One region of the Streptomyces sp. NPDC038707 genome, then DNA from elsewhere that is predicted to be linked to it. Evidence: riboswitches for the same ligand, from Rfam matches in the RefSeq annotation. Region 1 holds a riboswitch; each other region holds the start of a gene.

Region 1 (7,010 bases):
GCGTGCACGGCGTGGGTGTGGACGACCGCGCGGGCGTCGGTGGTGCGGTAGACGGCGAGGTGCATGGGCAGCTCGCTGGTCGGTACGAGCGCGCCGAGCACCTGGCGGCCGGTGAGGTCGACGCCGGTGACGTCGTCGGGGGTGAGCCGGTCGTAGGGGACTCCGGACGGGGTGACCAGCACGAGGTCGCCGAGGCGGGCGGAGACGTTGCCGGAGGTGCCGACCACCAGCCCGTCGGCGACGGTCCGCCGGGCCGTGGCGACCAGCTCCGCCCAGAGCCGCCGCACGTCCTCCCCCGCCTGGGGCATCCCACCGTCTCCGTCGCGTCGCGGTTCAGCCATGCGGTGATCCTGCCACCGGGCGGGCGGGGCGGGGAGCGGGCGGGCCCGGTGTTTCCGGACCGGAAACCGTGCGCTAAATGGGCGGATTCAGGGGTGAAACGCCTGAAATCGCCCTCGATTCCGTGAGCGGCGGACCTTGAATGACTGCTTCCTGCCCGCCCCACGGCCGCCGCCGCCCCCGAGGCCCGGCGCGCCCGTCGTCCGCCACCCCCGGGGGAGTCGCATGGCCCGTGTACCCACCCTTGCCCGCCGCCGCGCGAGCGTCCTCGCGGCGGCCGTGTCGGCGGTCCTCGCCCTCACCGGTCCCGCGACCGCCGCGGCCAAGCCGCCCAAGGGCCACGACGTGTCGTCGCACCAGCGGAAGGTGAACTGGCCGGACGCGCGGAAGAAGGGCGCGCGGTTCGTCTACGTCAAGGCGACCGAGTCCACCGGCTACCGCAACCCCTACTTCGCCGGCCAGTACTCCGGCGCCCGCAAGGCGGGGCTGATCCGGGGCGCGTACCACTTCGCCCTCCCGGACCGGTCCTCCGGCGCCAAGCAGGCCGCCCACTTCGCGCGGCACAACGGCGGCTGGCGGGCGGACGGCTGGACGCTGCCGCCGGCGCTCGACATCGAGTACAACCCGTACAACGCGAAGCGCAAGTGCTACGGGCTGAGCAAGAAGGGCATGGTCGCCTGGATCCGTTCGTTCAGCGACGAGACCCGGCGCCGGACGGGCCGCCGCCCCGTGATCTACACGACGACCCAGTGGTGGAAGCTGTGCACCGGCAACAGCCGCGCCTTCTCCAAGGACCACCCGCTGTGGATCGCCCGGCACGGCACCGCCCGGCCGGGGGCGCTGCCCGGCGGCTGGCGGTACTGGACGTTCTGGCAGTACCGCGTGAAGGGCGCGCTGCCGGGTGACCAGGATCTCTTCAACGGCACCCTGGACCGGCTGCGGATCTTCGCGCGGGCCCGGTAGCCAAGGGGCGCCCGGCACGCCGGGGCGGAACCAGACGCGGGCATGGCGTTACCGACACCACCATGCCCGTCTCAGTTCATCTTCCGTTCACTCAGGTTGCCTACGTTCATCCAGCCAACGACCTCGAACGATTGCCTGGGTAAATGGAAAGCTTCTCGCTGATCCTCGCGATTGTGGTGGTAACCGCACTCGCGTTCGATTTCACGAACGGTTTCCACGACACCGCGAACGCGATGGCCACCACCATCTCCACAGGCGCCCTGAAGCCCAAGATCGCGGTGACCATGTCCGCCGCCCTCAATCTTGTGGGCGCCTTCCTCTCCGTGGAGGTCGCGAACACGATCTCCAAGGGTCTCGTCGACGAGACCGGCATCCGTCCCGAGGTCATCTTCGCCGCCCTGGTCGGCGCGATCCTCTGGAACCTGCTGACGTGGCTGGTGGGCCTGCCCTCCAGTTCCTCGCACGCGCTGATGGGCGGCCTGGTCGGCGCCACCGTCGCCTCCGCCGGCTTCGACGCCGTCCACGGCGGCGTCCTGGTCACCAAGGTGCTGCTGCCGGCCGTCGCCGCGCCGGTCGTGGCGGGCCTCGCCGCGTTCCTGGCCACCCGGCTCTCCTACGGCGTCGGCGGCACCGGCGACAACGACTCCACGCGCAAGGGCTACCGCGTCGGCCAGATCGCCTCCGCCGGCCTCGTCTCCCTCGCGCACGGCACCAACGACGCCCAGAAGACGATGGGCATCATCACCCTCGCGCTGATCGCGGGCGGCTCCCTCGCCCCCGGCTCCAACCCTCCCACCTGGGTGATCCTCTCCGCCGGCCTGGCCATCGCGCTCGGCACCTACATCGGCGGCTGGCGCATCATCCGCACCATGGGCAAGGGCCTGACCGACCTGGAGCCGCGCCAGGGCTTCGCCGCCCAGACCGGCGCCGCGACCGCCATCCTGGCCTCCTCCCACCTCGGCTTCTCCCTCTCCACCACCCATGTCGTCTCCGGCTCGGTGATGGGCGCGGGCCTCGGCCGCAAGGGCGGCGTGGTCCGCTGGTCCACCGCGACCCGCATGGCCGTCGCCTGGGTGCTCACCCTGCCGGCCGCCGCCCTGGTCGGCGCGGGTGCCGAGGCCGTCACCGGCCTCGGTGACGGGGGCACCGCCGCCGTCGCCGTCTTCCTGGTCGCCGCGAGCGCCGCGATCTGGAAGATCTCCCGCCGCGAGGTCGTCGACCACACCAACGTGGTCGAGGAGACCGGCGAGCCGGCCGGTGTCGTCACGGCCGCCATCGCCGCGGTGGCCCCGCCGCCCGCCGGGCCGGTCGCCGACGGCCTGACGGTCCCGGCCGCCGGGGAACTGACGACCGCCGGCCTGACGACCGCCGATCTGACAACCGCCGGTCTGACAACCGCCGGTCTGACGGCCACGATCCCCGCCCCGGCCGCCGAACCGGCCCCCGCCGCCCCGCCGGCCGCCACGGTCTGACCCGCCCGCACGGTTACTGAAGGAAGCATCCCCATGAAGATCGACTGGGCGGCCCTCGGCTCCGTTCTGGGTGTCAGCGTCGCGTTCACGGTGGGCCTGGTGGCCCTGTTCACCCTCGGCATCAACGGGCTGTCCCGCCGCGAGCGGGCCACGGCCCAGGGCGGCTCCGCCGCGCTCGCCGTCACCGGCGCGTACGTCTGCTTCGCGGCCTGCGCGGCGGCCGTGGCCTACGGCATCTACCTGATCGTGGGCAAGGGCTGACCGCCCGCCCCTGACCGCCCGCCCCTGATCCCCGCCCACGCCCCGCGGCCGGCCCACCAGCCCGGCCGCGGGGCGGACGCGTGTCCGCCCGGTGCCCCGGCGATGTGGGCCTCAGCACAGTCGGGCACCCCAGGTCAAAGGCAAGTTGACGGCCCTTCCGGACACGTGGTGGACTGCCCGGGCCATGTACGGCGGCAGCAGAGGAAGCCGGTGCGAATCCGGCGCGGTCCCGCCACTGTCACCGGGGAAGAACCCCCGGGAGCCAGGAACTCTCGCCGCCGGAATCCGTCGAACCAGGGCGTGGACACCCTGAGTGAGGACATGAATCGCCATGCTCGGCTGCCGAAGGACCCGTACCAGGAACGCCCCTGTGCCCACGGCCGGCTGAGCCGATGGGTGCCGACCGCACATACGCGTACGGCGCCGCCGCCGGCGTCCTCGGCGATCTGCTCCTCGGCGATCCCCGCCGCGGACACCCGGTCGCCGCGTTCGGCCGCGCGGCCACGGCCGTGGAAGGCGCGTTGTGGCACGACCACCGCGGCTGGGGCGCCGTGCACACCGCCGTATGCGCCGGTGGCTCCGTCGCACTCGGGGCGCTGGCCGCACGCGCCGTACGCCCCTCCCGTACCGCCTCCGTCGCGCTGACCGCCGCCGCCACCTGGGCCGTCATCGGCGGCACCTCGCTCGCCCGCGAGGCCGACGCGATCGGGCGCGCCCTGGCGGCGGGGGACGTCGAGGCCGCCCGCGCCCGGCTGCCCCACCTGTGCGGCCGGGACCCGCAGGCGCTGGACGCGGACGGGATGGCCCGGGCCGTGGTCGAGTCGGTCGCCGAGAACACCTCCGACGCCGTGGTCGGCGCCCTGGTGTGGGGAGCCGTGGCCGGGGTGCCGGGGCTGCTCGGGTTCCGCGCCGTCAACACCCTGGACGCCATGGTGGGCCACAAGTCGCCCCGCCACCGCCGCTACGGCTGGGCCTCCGCCCGCCTCGACGACGTCGCCGGCTGGCCGGGCGCCCGGCTCACCGCCGTCCTCGCCACCGTCGCCGGACCCGACCCGCGCGGCGCCCTGCGCGCCTGGAGGGCCGACGCCCGCAAGCACCCGAGCCCCAACGCCGGCCCCGTGGAGGCCGCGTTCGCGGGCGCCCTCGGCGTCCGGCTGGGCGGGACGCTCTCCTACGGCGGCCGGGTCGAACACCGGCCCGTACTCAACGGCGGCACCGGACGCCCGGTCCGGATCACCGACATCGACCGGGCCGTACGGCTCTCCCGCCGCGTCGGCCTGCTCGCCCTCGGCACCACGCTCGCCGCGCGCGCACTCCTGAAAGGACGTGGGAAGTGAACGGTGGCCTCCTCGTGGCCGGCACCACCTCGGACGCCGGCAAGAGCGTCGTGACGGCCGGGATCTGCCGGTGGCTGGTCCGCCAGGGCGTGAAGGCGGCGCCGTTCAAGGCGCAGAACATGTCCCTGAACTCGTTCGTGACCCGGGAGGGCGCGGAGATCGGCCGGGCCCAGGCGATGCAGGCCCAGGCCTGCCGGATCGAGCCGACCGCGCTGATGAACCCGGTGCTGCTCAAGCCCGGCGGCGAGCAGAGCAGCCAGGTCGTGCTGCTCGGCAAGCCGGTGGGCGAGCTGAGCGCGCGCGGCTACCACGGCGGGCGCCAGCAGCGGCTGCTGGGTACGGTGCTCGACTGCCTGGCCGAACTGCGGGGCACGTACGACGCGGTGATCTGCGAGGGGGCGGGCAGCCCGGCCGAGATCAACCTGCGGCGGACCGACATCGTCAACATGGGCATCGCGCGGGGCGCGCGGCTGCCCGTGCTGGTGGTCGGCGACATCGACCGCGGAGGCGTCTTCGCGTCCTTCTTCGGCACGGTCGCCCTGCTCTCGCCCGAGGACCAGGAACTCGTCGCCGGATTCCTCGTGAACAAGTTCCGCGGTGACGTCAGCCTGCTCGAACCCGGCCTGGACATGCTCCACGGCCTCACCGGGCGGCGCGCCTACGGCGTGCTGCCCTTCCGGCACGGGCTCGGCATCGACGAGGAGGACGGACTGCGCGTCTCCCTGCGCGGCACCGTACGGGAGTCCGCCGTCACTCCCCCGGTCGGCGAGGACGTGCTCCGGGTCGCCGTGTGCGCGATCCCTCTCATGTCCAACTTCACCGACGTGGACGCGCTGGCCGCCGAACCCGGCGTCGTCGTGCGGTTCGTGGACCGCCCGGAGGAACTGGCCGACGCCGACCTCGTGGTGATCCCGGGCACCCGCGGCACCGTACGGGCACTGGAGTGGCTGCGGGAGCGCGGACTGGCGGACGCACTCGTCCGCCGGGCCGCCGAACACCGCCCCGTCCTCGGCATCTGCGGCGGCTTCCAGCTCCTCGGCGAGCACATCGAGGACGAGGTCGAGAGCCGGCGCGGCCACGTCGACGGGCTCGGCATCCTGCCCGTGCGCGTGCGCTTCGCCCGCGAGAAGACCCTCACCCGGCCCACCGGACAGGCCCTCGGCGAACGGGTCGACGGCTACGAGATCCACCACGGCGTGGCCACGGTCGAGGGCGGCGACCCCTTCCTGGACGGCTGCCGCGTCGGCCAGACCTGGGGCACCCACTGGCACGGCTCCCTGGAGTCGGACGGCTTCCGGCGGGCCTTCCTGCGCGAGGTGGCCGCCGCCGCGGGCCGCCGCTTCGTGCCCGCGCCGAACACCTCCTTCGCCGCGCTGCGCGAGGAACAGCTCGACCGGCTCGGCGACCTGATCGAACAGCACGCGGACACGGACGCGCTGTGGCGGCTCATCGAGTCCGGCGCGCCGCAAGGACTGCCCTTCATCCCACCGGGAGCGCCCGCATGAGCACAGTGTTGTTGTTGTCGACCGCCGACACGGATCTGCTGGCGGCCCGGGCCTCCGGCGCCGGCTACCGCATCGGCAACCCCACCCGGGTCGACGTCGCCGAGGAGCTGCCCGCCCTGATCGAGGGCGCGGACCTCGCCGTCGTACGGCTGCTCGGCGGCAAACGGGCCTGGGAGGACGGGCTGGCCGCGCTGAAGGCGTCCGGCATCCCGACCGTGCTGCTGGGCGGCGAGGCCGTACCGGACGCCGAGCTGATGGCCGAGTCCTCGGTGCCCGCCGGTGTGGTCGCGGAGGCGCTGAAGTACCTGGTCGAGGGCGGCCCCGCGAACCTGCTGGAGCTGTCCCGGTTCCTGTCGGACACCGTGCTGCTGACCGGTGAGGGCTTCGAGGAGCCGCGCCGCATGCCCGAGTTCGGCGTGCACGGCGCCTACGAGGTCCGAGGCGACCGCCCGACCGTGGGCGTGCTGTTCTACCGGGCGCACGAACTGAGCGGCAACACCGCCTTCGTGGACACCTTGTGCCAGGCGATCGAGGCGGCCGGCGCCGACGCCCTGCCCGTGTACTGCGGTTCGCTGCGCGGCGCCGACCCCTCGCTGTACGAGCTGCTGGGCCGGGCCGACGCCCTCGTGGCCACCGTCCTCGCGGCCGGCGGCACCCACGCCTCCCAGGCCTCCGCCGGCGGCGACGAGGAAGCCTGGGACATCGGCGCGCTCGCCGACCTGGACGTCCCCGTCCTGCAAGGACTGTGCCTCACCTCCTCGCGCGCCGCGTGGGAGGAGTCCGACGCCGCCCTGTCCCCCATGGACGCGGCGATGCAGGTCGCCATCCCCGAGTTCGACGGCCGGCTGATCACCGTCCCGTTCTCCTTCAAGGAGCAGGGCCCCGACGAGGTCCCGGTGTACGTCGCCGACCCCGAGCGGGCCGCCCGGGTCGCCGGGATCGCCGTCCGGCACGCCCGGCTGAAGCACAAGCCGAACGCCGACAAGAAGGTCGCGCTCGTCTTCACCGCCTACCCGACCAAGCACTCCCGGGTCGGCAACGCGGTGGGCCTGGACACCCCCGCGTCGGCCGTCCGGGTCCTCGACGCGCTCCGGGACGCCGGCTACTCGCTGACCGAATACCCGGACGGCGGC
Region 2 (7,010 bases), on a different contig from region 1:
GTAGGCGGCGTGGTCGGCGACGGCCACGCGGATGAAATAGTCGGGGCGCCCGTACATACGGCGGAACTCCACGACCTCCTCGTAGGAGGCCACGGTGTCCTCGAACTCCTCGAAGCTCTTGCGGTCCTGGGCGTAGATCTCGACGTCGATCAGGACCTCCAGGGCGCGGCCCAGGGCCCGGGGATCGACCACGGCCCGGTACCCGGTGATGACGCCGGCCTCCTCCAGCCGTTTGACCCGGCGCAGACAGGGGGGCGGGGTGAGCCCGACCCGCTTGGCCAGTTCGACATTGGTCAGCCGGCCGTCTTCACGGAGATGAAACAAAATTTCTCGATCAATGGCATCGAGGCTCACTTCATTGCTCACCCGCTGATCGTACGGCACATTCAAGCAACCATATAAGGCGCGTTTCTTCTTAAAATTGCGTCATGGACGCACCTTCTGTCGCCGCCGGTGAGCGGCCCGGGCCAGCCCCCGCCGCTCCGCCCGGGGCGCTGTCGCAAGCGGCGGCGGCGTTCAGGGACTCCACCGGAGTGGGCCTCGGATTCCTTCCGTTGGGGCTCGCCTTCGGTGCTCTGGTGACGCAGTCGGGTCTGGACTGGTGGTGGGCGGGGCTGTCCGCGATGCTGGTCTTCGGCGGCTCGTTCGAGTTCCTGCTCATCGGAATGGTCACCGCCGCAGTCCCGTTGGCCGGGATCGCGGTGTCCGCGTTCCTGGTGAACGTCCGGCACGTCTTCTACGCGCTGTCCTTCCCCCTCGACCGTGTGAAAGGCCGCCTGGGCAAGGCCTACAGCACCTTCACGATGTGTGACGAGGTGTACGCGATGACCACCGGGAACGGGGCCCGTTCCTGGTCTGGTCCGCGCATCCTGTGGCTCCAACTCTTCCTGCACGTGTACTGGGCCGGCAGTTCGACCGCCGGAGCCCTGCTCGGGTCCCTCGTGCCCGGGGGTGTCTCCGGCCTGGACTTCGCGTTGACCGCCCTGTTCACCGTCCTCGCCCTCGATGCCGCGCGGGACCTGCGAGGCGACCTGTCCACCCCCCTGCTGGCCCTGCTCAGCGCCCTGGCCGCCCGGCTGCTGATCCCGTCCCAGATGCTGCCGGCCGCCTTCGCCCTGTTCACCGCCACTCTCCTGACCCGCCACTTCGCCACTGGCAGGAAGCGTGCTCATGTCTGACACCGGCTACGCCGTCGCCGCCATCCTCGTCACCGCCGCCGTCACCTGGGCCCTGCGTGCCCTGCCGTTCGTGGTGCTGGCTCCCCTGCGGGCCAGTGCCACCGTGCGGTTCCTCAGCACCCGTATGCCCGGCGGCGTCATGGTGATCCTGGTCGTCTACTGCCTGCGTGACCTCCCGGTGGCCGAGGCCCGCGCCACAGCCCCGGCGGCCGCCCTGTCCGTCACCGTCGGCCTGCATCTGTGGCGCCGCAACGCCCTGTTGAGCATTCTCGGCGGCACCGCAGTCCACGTCATCCTGTCCAGCACGGTCTTCGCACACTGACCGGGGGCGCCTCCCACTCGCCGGTACTCCGCCCGCTCCTCCCGGCCCTTGCGCCGGCCTTCATGATGTAATGACTCGCATCGCCAGGCACCTATTACCACCACAGGGAGGGGCCGTGCCGTTCAGGACCACCGCCGAGGCGGTGCACGCGTGGGTCGAGGGATGGGTCGTATCGCGTGGTGCCGCCCCGCCGACGCCCCAGCCCTGGGGGTTCACCGTGGACGTGGGCTCGCCCAGGGAAGTGGCCCGGCACGTCGTGGCCGCCGACGACGAGGCGACCGTCCGCAAGCTGGCGGACGACACCACCGCACCCGGCATCGCCCTCAAGGTGTTCGTGCCGGCCCGGACCCTGCAGGCGTGGCTGCCGCCCGGCTGGGTCCTCCTGGACGGCCACGCCGCCCTCATGGCCGCCCGGTTGAGCGCTGTGGAGGCCCCGCCCGGCCTCCCTGACGGCTACCGGCTGCAGAGCTGGGAGCGGGCCGATGTCACCCGCGTGGTGGTGCGTACCGCCGACGGCGCCCTCGCCGCGCGCGGGCAGATCGCGATGACCGGCCCGACCGCCGTCGTCGACCAGGTGGAGACGCACCGGGCGCATCAGCGCCGGGGACTCGGGCGCGTCGTGATGGGCACGCTCGCCGGAGCCGCGGCCCGTCAGGGCGCGCGGGCGGCCGTGCTGGGCGCGACCGAGGAGGGCCGGGCGCTGTACGCCACCTTGGGCTGGCGGGTGGTGGCTCCGCTGAGCGCCGCCGTCCGGGACGGGGGAGACGACGGAGCCTAGTCGGGGGCCTTCCCGCCGGCGCCGACGGGCTGCCGGCGCGGAGGGCCGGGGCCGGACTGCTGTCCGGTGCGGCTTCCGGTGTTCCGCGCCGGCGACCCGTCGGCCGCGTCACGCGTGACCGGTCGACCGGTGCCGTTCCGTCAGGCTGCCGGACTCCACGGCGTCCGCTGGGCTCGGCGGTCGGCCCGGCGATCCGCCCGCAGCCGGTCGAGGAGGGCGTCGGCTGCGGCGAGGGCCTGGTCCACGGTGGTGGTGACGGTCAGGGCGCACAACCTGCGGGAGGCTTCATCGAGTTCCCGGCTCGAACGACCCGTGGGTTGCAGGTCGTGGCGGAAGCGGGCCTCGGCGAAGCGGGCCAGTACCGCGCGTAGTTCCTTCTCCGCGGGCGGCAGCACAGTCACAATCCCTCTCCCAACGCCGGCTGTCCCCTCGGGCCCCGCCATCCGGGAGCGCACGTGTCAGCCGGCTCTTTTCAGGGGGGCGTCTGCCCCCGCGAGACCGTTCTATGCACGGTTCTTGTCGCGCACGCCGTGGCCGCGGTCAAGGGCTCGCGCAGGTCACTGCGGATTCGAGGAAGGACGTCCTCCGGGAAGGACGTCGGTCCCGGTCGCGTGGCGACCCGTCGGATACCCCCGGCCCTCGGCTGACAGGCTCTCAGGTTCCTCGTACGCGCGTCCACCATGTCAGTGGCGCATGAGGCCGATACCGGCCGGCACCACCGCCCCGGCCGCCGGCCGGGCACGGCCGGAGGGCTCGCGGAGGAACAGGGCGGCGAGGACGGCGGCGACGAGGATGCCGGTCTAGCGCAAGGCCGCGACGGCGGTCACGTCGCCGTGGGCCGGGGCCCGGACGACCAGCCCGTACGCGGCCATGGAGATCGCCCCGGAGACCGATGACGGCCGCCGCGAGAGTACGGCTGGCACGGGAGACGGGCGGCCTGTCCGGCGCGGACGGTGTACGGCACGTGGTCTCCACCCCGAGCGTGGTCCTCGCCCGGCCGGCCAGTGCCCGCGTCGTCACCGTCGGCGCCGCCCGCCTCGGTCACAGCCTGGACCATGACCAGAACCGTACGGCCCTGACACGGGCCAAGAACCGTGCCTTCCGGACCGGCCGGGCCGTCATCGACGGCGACGCGTTCACCGACTACCTTGACGGCCTCACCCACGCCACCGCGAGGAGCCAGCCCTGAAACCGGTCAGCAGCCCCCAGCAGTCCACGACGGTTCCCCTCACGGCGGTACGCCAGGCCCTCGCCGCCGGCCGAGCCGTCGTTCTGCCCAACCCGGCGCCCCTGACGCGCGTCGTCACCGCCACACGGCCCCGTACGGTCAACGAGGCCAAGGCCCGGCCCGCCGACCAGCCGGTCGCCCTGTGGGCCCACCACCCCGACACCCTCGACACCCTCGCCCGCCACTGGGATCTGGACCCCGGCAGCAGCCGGACGGCCCGACGGCTCCTGGCCGAAGAACACCTCACCGTGCTCCTGCCGCTGCGCCAGGACACCGGCCGGCCGGCCTGGCTGAGCCCAGCGGTCAAAGACGGCTGGATGCTGCTTTTCGGCGCCCGCTGGCAGCCGCTGCGCCCCCTGCTGGACGAGCACCCCGTCCTCTACGCGAGCAGCGCCAACCGCACCGGCCGTCCACCCGCCACCACCAGTGCGGAAGCGCTGGCGATGTTCCCCGAGACAGTCGCCGTCCTGGAAGAACTCGCCCCCGGCCAGGCGGTCCCGCCGGCCGACGGACCGCGGAGGGCCACGACCACCGTGCGCGTCCACCCCGACGGCCGCCTCGAACTGCACCGCCACGGCGCCCAGGACCGGCCCTACGCCACTGCCGACGACTACCTCAGCCACCTCACCAGCCGCTACACCGATCCGCGTTAGCGCCGAAAGGGGCCTCGGGGGCTGTTTGTTAGGCTTGCCCAGCCCTCCGTGGGGGAAGTCCGGTGAGAGTCCGGCGCTGACCCGCAACGGTGTGCACGGCACCGCCCTCCAGGAGTGCCGTGCGAGCCCGATCGCCTGCGGGGGCATGTCGACCCGTTGACTGCTCGCCGTGGACTGCGAGAGGGGATCGCCGGCCGGGTACGGCCGCGCGGGCTGCTCCTGCTCGACGTCCAGCAGGCGGCCCGTGTGAAGGACGGCCCACCCGTGCGCCGAAGGACCGCCCCCAGCCGCATACCCGTGCTGCCGCTCAGCCTGTTACTGCTGCTGTTGCTCCTGGTGTCGCTCGTCGCCGGTGTGACGCTGGGCGCCGCCGGGATCGGCGGGGCGGAGGTGCCGCGCTTCCTGTGGGCCGGGCTCACCGGCGGCACCGTACGCGCGAGCGACGCGGCCGCCTACACCATCGTGTGGGAGATCCGGCTGCCCCGGGTGCTGATCGGCGCCACCGTCGGAGCGGGCCTCGCGGCCGTCGGTGTCGCCGTGCAGGCCCTGGTGCGCAACGCGCTGGCCGACCCGTTCGTCCTCGGCATCTCCTCGGGCGCGGCGGTGGGCGCCAACGCCGTCATCCTCCTCGGCGCGTTCGCCGGGCTCGGGGTCTGGGCGCTGTCCGCCTCGGCCTTCGTCTCGGCACTCGCGGCCATGGCGCTCGTGTACGCCGTGGCCCGCTCCCCGCAGGGCCTGTCACCGCTGCGGCTGATCCTGACCGGCACGGCACTGGCGTACGGCTTCCAGGCCGTCACCACGGTCATGGTGTTCGGCGCGGCCCGGGGCGAGGCGGCCAGGTCGGCGATGATGTGGCTGCTCGGCAGCCTGGGCGGCGCCACCTGGGCCCAGGTGCCGCTCGCCGCCGTCACCGTGGCGGCCGGATGGGCCTGGCTGCGCCGGCGGGCCGAGGCGCTCAACGCGCTCGCCATGGGCGACGAGACCGCGGCCGCGCTCGGCGTCGGACCGGCCCGGCTCCGCCGGGAGCTGTTCCTCGTCACCGCGGCCGTGACCGGGACGGTGGTGGCGGTCAGCGGTGCCATCGGATTCGTAGGACTGATGGTGCCGCACGTCGCGCGGATGCTGGTCGGCGCCGACCACCGGCGCGTGCTGGCCGTCGCCCCGCTCGCCGGGGCCGTACTGCTGGTGTGGGCCGACGTGCTGTCCCGGCTGGTGTTCGCCCCGGCCGAGCTGCCGGTCGGAGTGATCACCGCGGTGGTCGGTGTGCCCGCGTTCCTGCTGCTGATGCGGCGGGGCGGCTACGCGTTCGGAGGGCGCTGAGCATGCGACTCGACATCGACGACGTCACGATCGAGGCCGCCGGAACCCGCCTGGTCGAGCACGTCGACCTGACCGTGGACAGCGGGGCGTTCGTCGGACTCGTCGGCCCCAACGGCAGCGGCAAGACGACCCTGCTGCGCTCCGCCTACCGGGCCCTGCGGCCGTCCGGGGGAGTGGTGCGACTGGACGGCGGTGACCTGCACGCCATGGACCCCCGGGCCGCCGCCCGGGTGCTGGCCGCGCTGCCGCAGGAATCCTCGGCCGAGTTCGACTTCACCGTCACCGAGGTGGTCGCCATGGGACGGCTGCCGCACCAGGGCCGCACGGCCGCCTCGGACCGGGAGATCTGCGCCCGGGCGATGGAACGCACCGGCGTCGCGCACCTCGCCGACCGCGGGTTCCCCGGCCTGTCGGGCGGCGAGAAGCAACGCGTCCTCCTCGCCCGCGCCCTCGCCCAGCAGCCCCGCGTCCTGATCCTCGACGAACCCACCAACCACCTCGACATCGCCCATCAGCTGGACGTCCTGTCCCTGGTCCGCGGCAGTGGCCTGACCGTACTGGCCGCCCTCCACGACCTCAACCTGGCGGCAGCCCACTGCGATGTCCTGTACGTCCTCGACGGCGGCCGGATCATCGCCTCCGGGCCACCCCACGACGTCCTCGAACCCCCGCTGCTGGCAGAGGTGTTCGGCGTCCGGGCCCACACCGTCCGACACCCCGCGACGGGCGTCCGCCAGTTGCTGTTCGACCTGCTCCCGACCACCCTCTGAAGGACGCCATGCGCAAGCGACTCCTCGCCACCGCCCTCTGTCTCGCCGCCACCGCCACCGGCTGCGGTGCCTCGGTCGAGCCGTCGCGGAACGCGAAGACCTCGACATCGGTCACCCTGACCAACTGCGGTCGCCGGGTGACCTACGACAAGGTCCCCGAGCGGGTCGTCACCAACGACGTCGGCATCACGGAGCTGATGTTCGCCCTGGGTCTGGAGGACCGCATGGCCGGCTTCGCCATGCCCGACGAGAAGGGAGACCTGCGCGGTGTGCCGTGGAAGGACGGCTACGAGAAGACGACATGGCTGTCCAAGGACCAGCTCACCAAGGAGAACGTCCTCGATGCCCGCGCCGACCTCGTCTTCGCCGGCTGGAACTACGGTTTCCGCGAGGACGGCGGTTTCACCCCCGACGCCCTGGAGAAGCTCGGCATCCCGTCGTACATCCTCACCGAGTCCTGCCGCAACGGCCGTTCGGCCTCCTCCCGCGGCATCATGCCACCGCTGGACGCCCTCTACGCCGACCTCACCAACCTCGGCAGACTCTTCGGCGTCGAGAAGCGTGCGGCCGCGCTGATCGCCGGCTTCAGGAAGCAGATCGCACAGGTGCGGGCCGAGGCGCCCCGGGGAGCCGACCGTCCCTCGGTCTTCCTCTACGACAGCGGCCGGGACGCACCTTTCACCTCCGGCCGTTACGCCGCCCCGGAACAGATCATCACGGAAGCCGGCGGCGTCAACGTCATGCACGATCTGGCGGACTCC
Region 3 (7,010 bases), on a different contig from region 1:
AGCCGCCCACCAGCGCTCGGCGCCGTACGGGTGAGGGCGTACGGGCACCGGGGGCGTTCCGCGCGACGGCCCGTACGGCCGCTGCCGCCGTCCCGTCCGTACGGCCACTGCCGCCGTCGTCCCGTCCGTACGGCGCGCCCCGCAGTGCCCGCAGCGCCCGCAGTGCCCGCAGTGCCCGCAGCGCCCGTCGAGCACGACGGCACGGCGACCGTCCCGGCGCGCTCCGGGACGCAGAGCCTCGGCAAGTCCTTCTGTTCTAGGGTCGGCTGGACGGAAGGAGACCGCCGTGACCGGTCAGCCCGTGCCCGTGATCATCGACTGCGACACCGGCGTCGACGACGCCCTGGCCCTGCTCTTCGCCGTGCGCCATCCCGGGCTCGACCTGCGGGCCGTGACCTGCGTGGCCGGGAACACCGGCGTGGACGGGGTGGTCCGCAACACCCTGACCGTGCTCGAGCGGGCGGGCGCCCCCGACATCCCGGTGGCGCGGGGCGCCGAGCGCCCGCTGGTCGAGCCGGCCCGCCGGGCGCCGGTGCACGGTGCCGACGGCATGGGCGACCTGGGGCTCCCGGTGCCCTCCCGCGTCCCGGCGGACGTGGACGCGGTCACCCTGCTGCACCGGGAGATCCTGGCCTCCCCGCGCCCCGTGACGCTGATCCCGACCGCCCCGCTGACCAACATCGCGCTGCTGCTGCGCACCCACCCCGGGGTCACCCGGAACATCGAGCGGATCGTGTTCATGGGCGGGGCGGTGACCACCGGGAACGCCACCCCGGTCGCGGAGTTCAACGTGTGGCACGACCCCGAGGCGGCGGCGGTGCTGCTGACGGCGCAGGTGCCGATCACCATGTACGGGCTGGACGTGTTCCGGCGGGTCGTCGTGCCCGGCGCGGAGGTGCGCCGGCTGCGGGCGAGCGACGAGCCCGGCGCCCGCCTGGCCGGGGACCTGCTCAGGTGCCGGCCGACCTCGCAGGGCGGGGAGCCGGGGACGGAGGAGGCGGGCGGTCTCGGCGACGCGGGCGCGGTGTGCGCGGTCGCCGATCCGGCGGGGCTCACCACCCGGCTGCTGCCGGTAGAGGTCTGCCTGGCGCCCGGCCCGGCCCGCGGCCAGACCGTCGTGGACCTCAGGCCCGGTCCCGGCGAGGCCGAGATCCACGACGACGGCCCCGAACGAGCCCGGGTGGACGTGGCGTTGGACGTGGACGTGGAGCGGTACGTGAAGCTGTACCTGGAGACGGTGGAACGGTCCTAGGCCCTGCCGGGCGGCGGTCCGGGGCGCGGCGAGGGTTTGGCGTTCGCCGCCTTCCCGCCGCTCGGGCCGGCCGCGCGGCTGCTGCCGGACGGGCTGCCCGGCGCCGGACCGACCGGGGGTGTCCCGGGGCCGCCCGGTCCGGCTCGGCGTGCCGGCCGCGGCGCCGCCCGCGGTCGCCCTGCCGCTCGCCGACCGCTCGGCGCGGGCGCGGCGGCCGCCCGCGCGGACCGGGTGACGGCGGTCCTCCGCGGGGCGGCCGAAAGCCTGGACGGCGGACCGCCGATGGCCTCCGCGCTGTCCCGGCGGATGAGGCCGCCATGACCGTCCTGCCGCCGATGCTCCGCCACACGCCGCCCCAGCCGGTGGTCCGCGCCGCGCTCGCCCGCCGGCTCAGTCGGACGGCGCCGCCCGTACCGCCCAGCGCTCCTCCACCCGTGCCAGCCGCCAGTACGCCAGCGCCGCCGCCCACACCGCCACGAACAGGCCGACGATGAGATAGCCGACGTTGTCCAGGTCGAGGCCGGCCACCCAGCCGGTCACCGGATCGGCGAGGCCGAACTTCTCGTGCACCACGCCGACCAGTTCGATCGTGCCGATGAAGAAGGCCACCGCGATGGACAGGCCGGTGATGGCGAGGTTGTAGAAGACCTTGCGGACGGGGTTGGCGAACGCCCACTGGTAGGCGAAGTTCATGAACGTGCCGTCCAGGGTGTCGAACAGGCTCATCCCGGCGGCGAAGAGCAGCGGCAGGCACAGGATCGCGTACCAGGGCAGGCCGGCCGCCGCGCCCGAACCGGCCATCACCATCAGGGTGACCTCGGTGGCCGTGTCGAAGCCGAGGCCGAAGAGGAAGCCCAGCGGATACATCTGGCCCGGGCGGGAAACGGACTTGGTCAGCCGCCCCAGCAGCCGGTTCATGAACCCCCGTGACTCCAGGTGCCGTTCCAGCTCCGTCTCGTCGTACGCGCCGGCGCGCATCGCCCGGAAGACCTTCAGGATGCCGGCGAGGGCCATCAGGTTCAGGGCGGCGATGAGATAGAGGAAGGACCCGGAGATCGTCGTACCGAGCGCTCCGAGCACCTGGTGGGTGGCGGAACCCTCGTTCATCACCTTCCCGGCCAGCGAGGTGCCGCCCGCGATCAGCAGGGCCAGCAGCACGACCACGCTGGAGTGCCCGAGGGCGAACCAGAAGCCCACCGACACCGGCCGCTTGCCGTCGGCCATCAGCTTGCGGGTGGTGTTGTCGATCGCCGCGATGTGGTCGGCGTCGAAGGCGTGCCGCACACCGAGGGTGTAGGCGGTGATCCCCAGGCCCACGCCGAACACCTGGGAACCCACCTGGTAGTGCCGTGGGGCGACCAGCAGATAGAGGATCCCGAAGGCGACGACGTGCAGGGCGAGGATCACCACCAGCAGCCCCGCCGTCTTGACGGTGTCCTCGCGTCGCCAGCGGAACGAGGGGTGCGCGGACTCGGACAGAGACGTCCCGGGCAGGTTCATATGGTCAGCTCCAGCACCTCGTGGATCTTTCTGAGCTGCCGTGGCCGGTCTCCTGGCTTACGGGTCACACGTCCGCCGTCCCTGCCTTCCCGGTCGTACGACCAGTGGCCCGGCGGTGTGCCGGACGGAACGGGAACTCCCCGATCACAGTGGCGAGGGCCGCGTCGACCTTGCATCGACTTCCCGAGCACCACGGCCCGCCCACCGTAGAGGGGCACGCGGTTTCCTGCATAGCTGCGCATTCACGCAGGTATGCAAGATCACACCGGGGCCTGTCAGGATGGGCGCATGCATCTCGTGCCTGCCGACCGTGCCGATCGTCGGACCATCGACGGTCACCGGGTGTGTGACGCGATCGCCGCCATCGGCGACGCGGGGCGTGTGCGCGCCTGGGCCGGCCGTTTCTCGTTGCTGGCCGACGCCAACCGGCTCGCGCTGCTGCTCGCGCTGCACCGGACCGGACCGCTGGCCGTCTCGGACCTGGCCATCGCCACGGGCATGAACGACCCGGCCGTGTCCCAGGCCCTGCGGCTGCTGCGCGCGGCGGGGGTCGTGGCGGGGGAGAAAGAGGGGCGCGTGGTGCGCTATCGGGTGGTGGACGAGGACGTACGGGGCCTGTTGGAGCACTGCGCCGGCTGATCGCCCCGGAAAAGGTTCCCTTTCGGGCAATGTGGACAGATACAGATTCCGTAACTGTCGTCCGTCCCTAGGGAGCCCGCATGGCAGACCGCCCGCCGGACCTCTCGTCCAGGAACCCCGACTGGTGGCGTCAGGCCGTCATCTACCAGGTGTATCCGCGCAGTTTCGCCGACGCCGACGGCGACGGCCTCGGCGACCTGAGAGGCCTGACCCAGCGGTTGTCCCACCTCGCCGCGCTCGGCGTCGACGCCCTGTGGCTGAGCCCCTTCTACCCCTCCGAACTCGCCGACGGCGGCTACGACGTCATCGACCCGCGCGGGGTCGACGAACGCCTGGGCACCCTGGACGACTTCGGCGCCCTGGTGGGTGAGGCGCACCGGCTGGGGCTGAAGGTCGTCGTGGACATCGTGCCCAATCACACCTCCCATCTGCACCGCTGGTTCCAGGAGGCGCTGCGCGCCGGGCCCGGCTCGGCCGCCCGGGAGCGGTACGTCTTCCGGGCGGGGCGCGGGGCGCACGGCGAACTGCCGCCCACGGACTGGCAGTCGGTGTTCGGCGGCAGCGCCTGGCGGCGGGTGGCCGACGGGGAGTGGTACCTGCACCTGTTCGCCCCCGAGCAGCCCGACCTGAACTGGGACAACGAGGAGGTCCGCGCCGACTTCCGCACCACCCTGCGGTTCTGGTCCGACCGGGGCGTGGACGGCTTCCGCGTGGACGTCGCGCACGGCCTGGCCAAGGACCTCACCGAGCCGCTGCGGGACCTCGGCGCCCTCGGCACGGCCGGTGAGGCGGCCCTGGCGCACCTGCCGCCGGGCAGCCACCCGTACTGGGACCGGGACGAGGTGCACGAGATCTACCGCGACTGGCGCAAGATCTTCGACGCCTACCGCCCGCCGCGCATGGCCGTCGCCGAGGCCTGGGTCCCGGACGACCGCCGGGCCCTGTACGCCCGCCCCGACGAACTCGGCCAGGCCTTCAACTTCGAGTACCTGGAGGCCCGCTGGGACGCGGAGGAGCTGCGCGGGATCATCACCGGGGCGCTGGACACGGCCCGCGCGGCCGGTGCCTCCGCGACCTGGGTGCTGTCCAACCACGACGTCGTACGGCACGCCTCCCGGCTGATGCTGCCGCCCGGCACCGGCCCGGACGCCTGGCTGCTCACCCACGGCACGGCGCCCGCCGTCGATCCGGCGGCCGGACTGCGCCGGGCCCGGGCGGCGACGCTGCTGATGCTGGCGCTGCCCGGCTCGGCGTATCTGTACCAGGGCGAGGAACTCGGCCTGCCCGAGGTCGCCGATCTGCCCACGGAGGTGCTCCAGGACCCGATCTGGGAGCAGACCGGCCACACCCGCAAGGGCCGCGACGGCTGCCGGGTGCCGCTGCCGTGGACGACGACCGGACCGTCGTACGGCTTCGGGCCCGGTGCCGGCTGGCTGCCGCAGCCCGCGTCCTTCGCGGCGTACGCGGTGGAGGCGCAGTCCGGTACGGAGGGCTCCACCCTGGAGCTGTACCGCACGGCCCTGCGGCTGCGCCGCAAGCTGCTGGACGGCGAGACGCTGGCCTGGACCCCGGGCGCGCCCGCCGGCGTGCTGGACTTCACCCGTACCGAGGCCTGGCGCAGCGTCACCAACCTGGGCGACGGGCCGGTGCCGCTGCCGCCCGGCGAGGTCCTGCTGAGCAGCGCACCGTTGCCGGGCGACGGGGTGCTGCCGCCGGACACCACCGTGTGGCTGGCCTGAGCGCTTCCGGCCGGCCCGGGCCCGCTTGCCGGGCCTACGGCGCGGCCTGGAGACGGCCCAGCTGCCGCTGGACGTTCTCCAGCGCGCCGCGCCGGCGCCCGGGCACCCTGAGGCGCAACTCCGCGAGCGCGGGACCGAGTTCGCGGGCCCGCGCGGGGTCCTCGATGCGGCCCCACTGGTGGTGGGCGCGGTCCACGGCCGCCTCCACGGCGGGCGCGTCCGCCGCCTGCCCGGCGGCCAGCCGGGCCTCGGCCACCGCCAGCCAGGCCCGGCAGCTGCGCGCCGGGTCCCCGGCGAACATCGCCAGATCGGCCCGGACCTCCCGCCAGTGCAGCGCCTGCTCGGACCCGCCGCCGTACGCCCGCGCGGCGGCCTCCTCGTACCGCGCGGCCAGTCCGTCCGCCTCGTGATGCCGCCCGCCCTGTACGGCGGCGCTGATGGCGGCATGGGGATCGGCGGCGGGTCCCTCCGCCGCCCCGCCCCGGACGGCCCCGGGCACCGTGACCGTCCCGCCCCGGACCTCGCCGACCGGCACCTCGCCGGGCGGCACCACGCCGGGCGGCACCACGCCGGGCGGCCCGGGGACGCCCCGCCCGGGGCCGTACGGGGCCGCCGGTGCCGCCCCGGCCGCCGTGTGACCCCCCGCGTGCGCGAGCAGCAGGTTGCCCCGGGTCTCCTCCGGGATCCGGCTCAGGGTCTGTTCGTGGAGGGTGGCCAGTGGCGGGCGGTGGCCGCTGCGCAGCAGGGTGGCGACCGTCTTCATGTACGCCGGCCCGGCCAGGCCCCGCCGGGCCGGCGGGGCGACACGGCCGTACACGGCGGTGTACGGGCCGCAGTCCAGGCCGCGCTCGGTGAGGTACTTCCAGGTCTCGGCGTCGGCGTGCAGATCGACGACGAGCGCGGTGTCCGCGGCCGAGCGCAGGCGCAGCTCCTCGCGGATCCAGTGCCAGGGCAGCGCGGTGTAGCGGACGGTCGCCGGGGTGGTGCGGGCCAGGGCCAGATGGGGCCGGTGCTGGCGCCGGTCCAGGTGCAGCTGGCCGGTGACGTACACGGTGAGCGGCCCGGGCGCCGCCGCGGCGGCCCGCAGCCGGGTCAGCACGGCCTGCGGCTCCAGCGGGTCGGCGAGTTCGACGACGTTCGCCGTGTCGGCGCCGGACAGCACGGCGGGGGCGACGGCCGCCAGCACCGGCAGGACGCCGGCCGCGTCCACCAGGCGCCCCCGGCCCACCGGCGAGGCCGCGAGCAGCAGCACCGTTCCGGGCATCGTGCCTCCCCCTGTCACCTGGTCCGCTGGATCCGGTCTTCAGCCAGCACCGTAACCGCTGGCGCCGCGCACCGGGGCCTCAGTACCGCAAACGTCCCTGTTCGAGGTCTTCTCCCGGCGGGCCCCCGCCGCCCGGCAGCCGGCGCACGGCGAAGATCGTGGTGTCATCCGCCAGCCGGCCCCCGGTGTGCCGCAGCACGCCGTCGCGGACCCGGCGCACCAGCCGGTGCGGGGCGGCCCGGCCCGGGTCGGCGCGGACCGCGCAGGCGATCTCGCGGACCAGGTCGTAGAACGCGCCGGGCCCGTCGCGGGCCTCGGTCACCCCGTCGGTGACCAGCAGCAGCGTCTCGTCCGGCGCCACCGGCACCCGGCGCACGGGCGGCATCCGGCCCTCCGCGAGATCGGCGCAGCCCAGCGGCATCCCCTCGCCGCTGGGCAGTTCGCGCACGCCGCGCGGGCCGACGAGCAGCGGAGGTTCGTGACCGAAGTTGACGAGCTCGAGGGTCTCCGGCGTGTCCGCCGGGAAGGCGATCAGGGCGGCCGTGGCGAACCGGTCGCCGTCGGCGGCGCCGAGCGCGGCGGTGTGGGAGCGGTGCCGCAGCATCCGGATCTCCAG

What was found. A riboswitch is a leader RNA that binds a small molecule or an ion and turns the genes downstream of it on or off. The one in region 1 is predicted to bind cobalamin.
Region 2: linked by a shared signal. The riboswitch ahead of AB0E62_RS21415 (iron ABC transporter permease) and the one ahead of AB0E62_RS25555 (cobalamin biosynthesis protein) in region 1 are both predicted to bind cobalamin.
Region 3: linked by a shared signal. The riboswitch ahead of AB0E62_RS04255 (HoxN/HupN/NixA family nickel/cobalt transporter) and the one ahead of AB0E62_RS25555 (cobalamin biosynthesis protein) in region 1 are both predicted to bind cobalamin.

The regions. Positions count from the first base shown of each region.
Region 1 covers NZ_JBEZUP010000020.1:100,552-107,561, reverse strand. Annotated here, with positions in the region: gene AB0E62_RS25575 (class II aldolase/adducin family protein) at 1-308, opposite strand, end outside; gene AB0E62_RS25570 (lysozyme) at 565-1,302, shown strand; gene AB0E62_RS25565 (inorganic phosphate transporter) at 1,446-2,774, shown strand; gene AB0E62_RS25560 (hypothetical protein) at 2,808-3,035, shown strand; cobalamin riboswitch at 3,188-3,330, shown strand; gene AB0E62_RS25555 (cobalamin biosynthesis protein) at 3,428-4,372, shown strand; gene AB0E62_RS25550 (cobyric acid synthase) at 4,369-5,877, shown strand; gene cobN (cobaltochelatase subunit CobN) at 5,874-7,010, shown strand, end outside.
Region 2 covers NZ_JBEZUP010000015.1:9,387-16,396, forward strand. Annotated here, with positions in the region: gene AB0E62_RS21380 (Lrp/AsnC family transcriptional regulator) at 1-366, opposite strand, end outside; gene AB0E62_RS21385 (AzlC family ABC transporter permease) at 429-1,178, shown strand; gene AB0E62_RS21390 (AzlD domain-containing protein) at 1,171-1,500, shown strand; gene AB0E62_RS21395 (GNAT family N-acetyltransferase) at 1,616-2,278, shown strand; gene AB0E62_RS21400 (DUF5133 domain-containing protein) at 2,419-2,673, opposite strand; gene AB0E62_RS21405 (hypothetical protein) at 3,171-3,467, shown strand; gene AB0E62_RS21410 (Sua5/YciO/YrdC/YwlC family protein) at 3,569-4,159, shown strand; cobalamin riboswitch at 4,182-4,317, shown strand; gene AB0E62_RS21415 (iron ABC transporter permease) at 4,457-5,479, shown strand; gene AB0E62_RS21420 (ABC transporter ATP-binding protein) at 5,482-6,249, shown strand; gene AB0E62_RS21425 (ABC transporter substrate-binding protein) at 6,258-7,010, shown strand, end outside.
Region 3 covers NZ_JBEZUP010000002.1:360,218-367,227, reverse strand. Annotated here, with positions in the region: gene AB0E62_RS04260 (nucleoside hydrolase) at 287-1,252, shown strand; gene AB0E62_RS04255 (HoxN/HupN/NixA family nickel/cobalt transporter) at 1,643-2,752, opposite strand; cobalamin riboswitch at 2,777-2,962, opposite strand; gene AB0E62_RS04250 (metalloregulator ArsR/SmtB family transcription factor) at 3,041-3,391, shown strand; gene AB0E62_RS04245 (glycoside hydrolase family 13 protein) at 3,472-5,130, shown strand; gene AB0E62_RS04240 (hypothetical protein) at 5,165-6,394, opposite strand; gene AB0E62_RS04235 (PP2C family protein-serine/threonine phosphatase) at 6,474-7,010, opposite strand, start outside.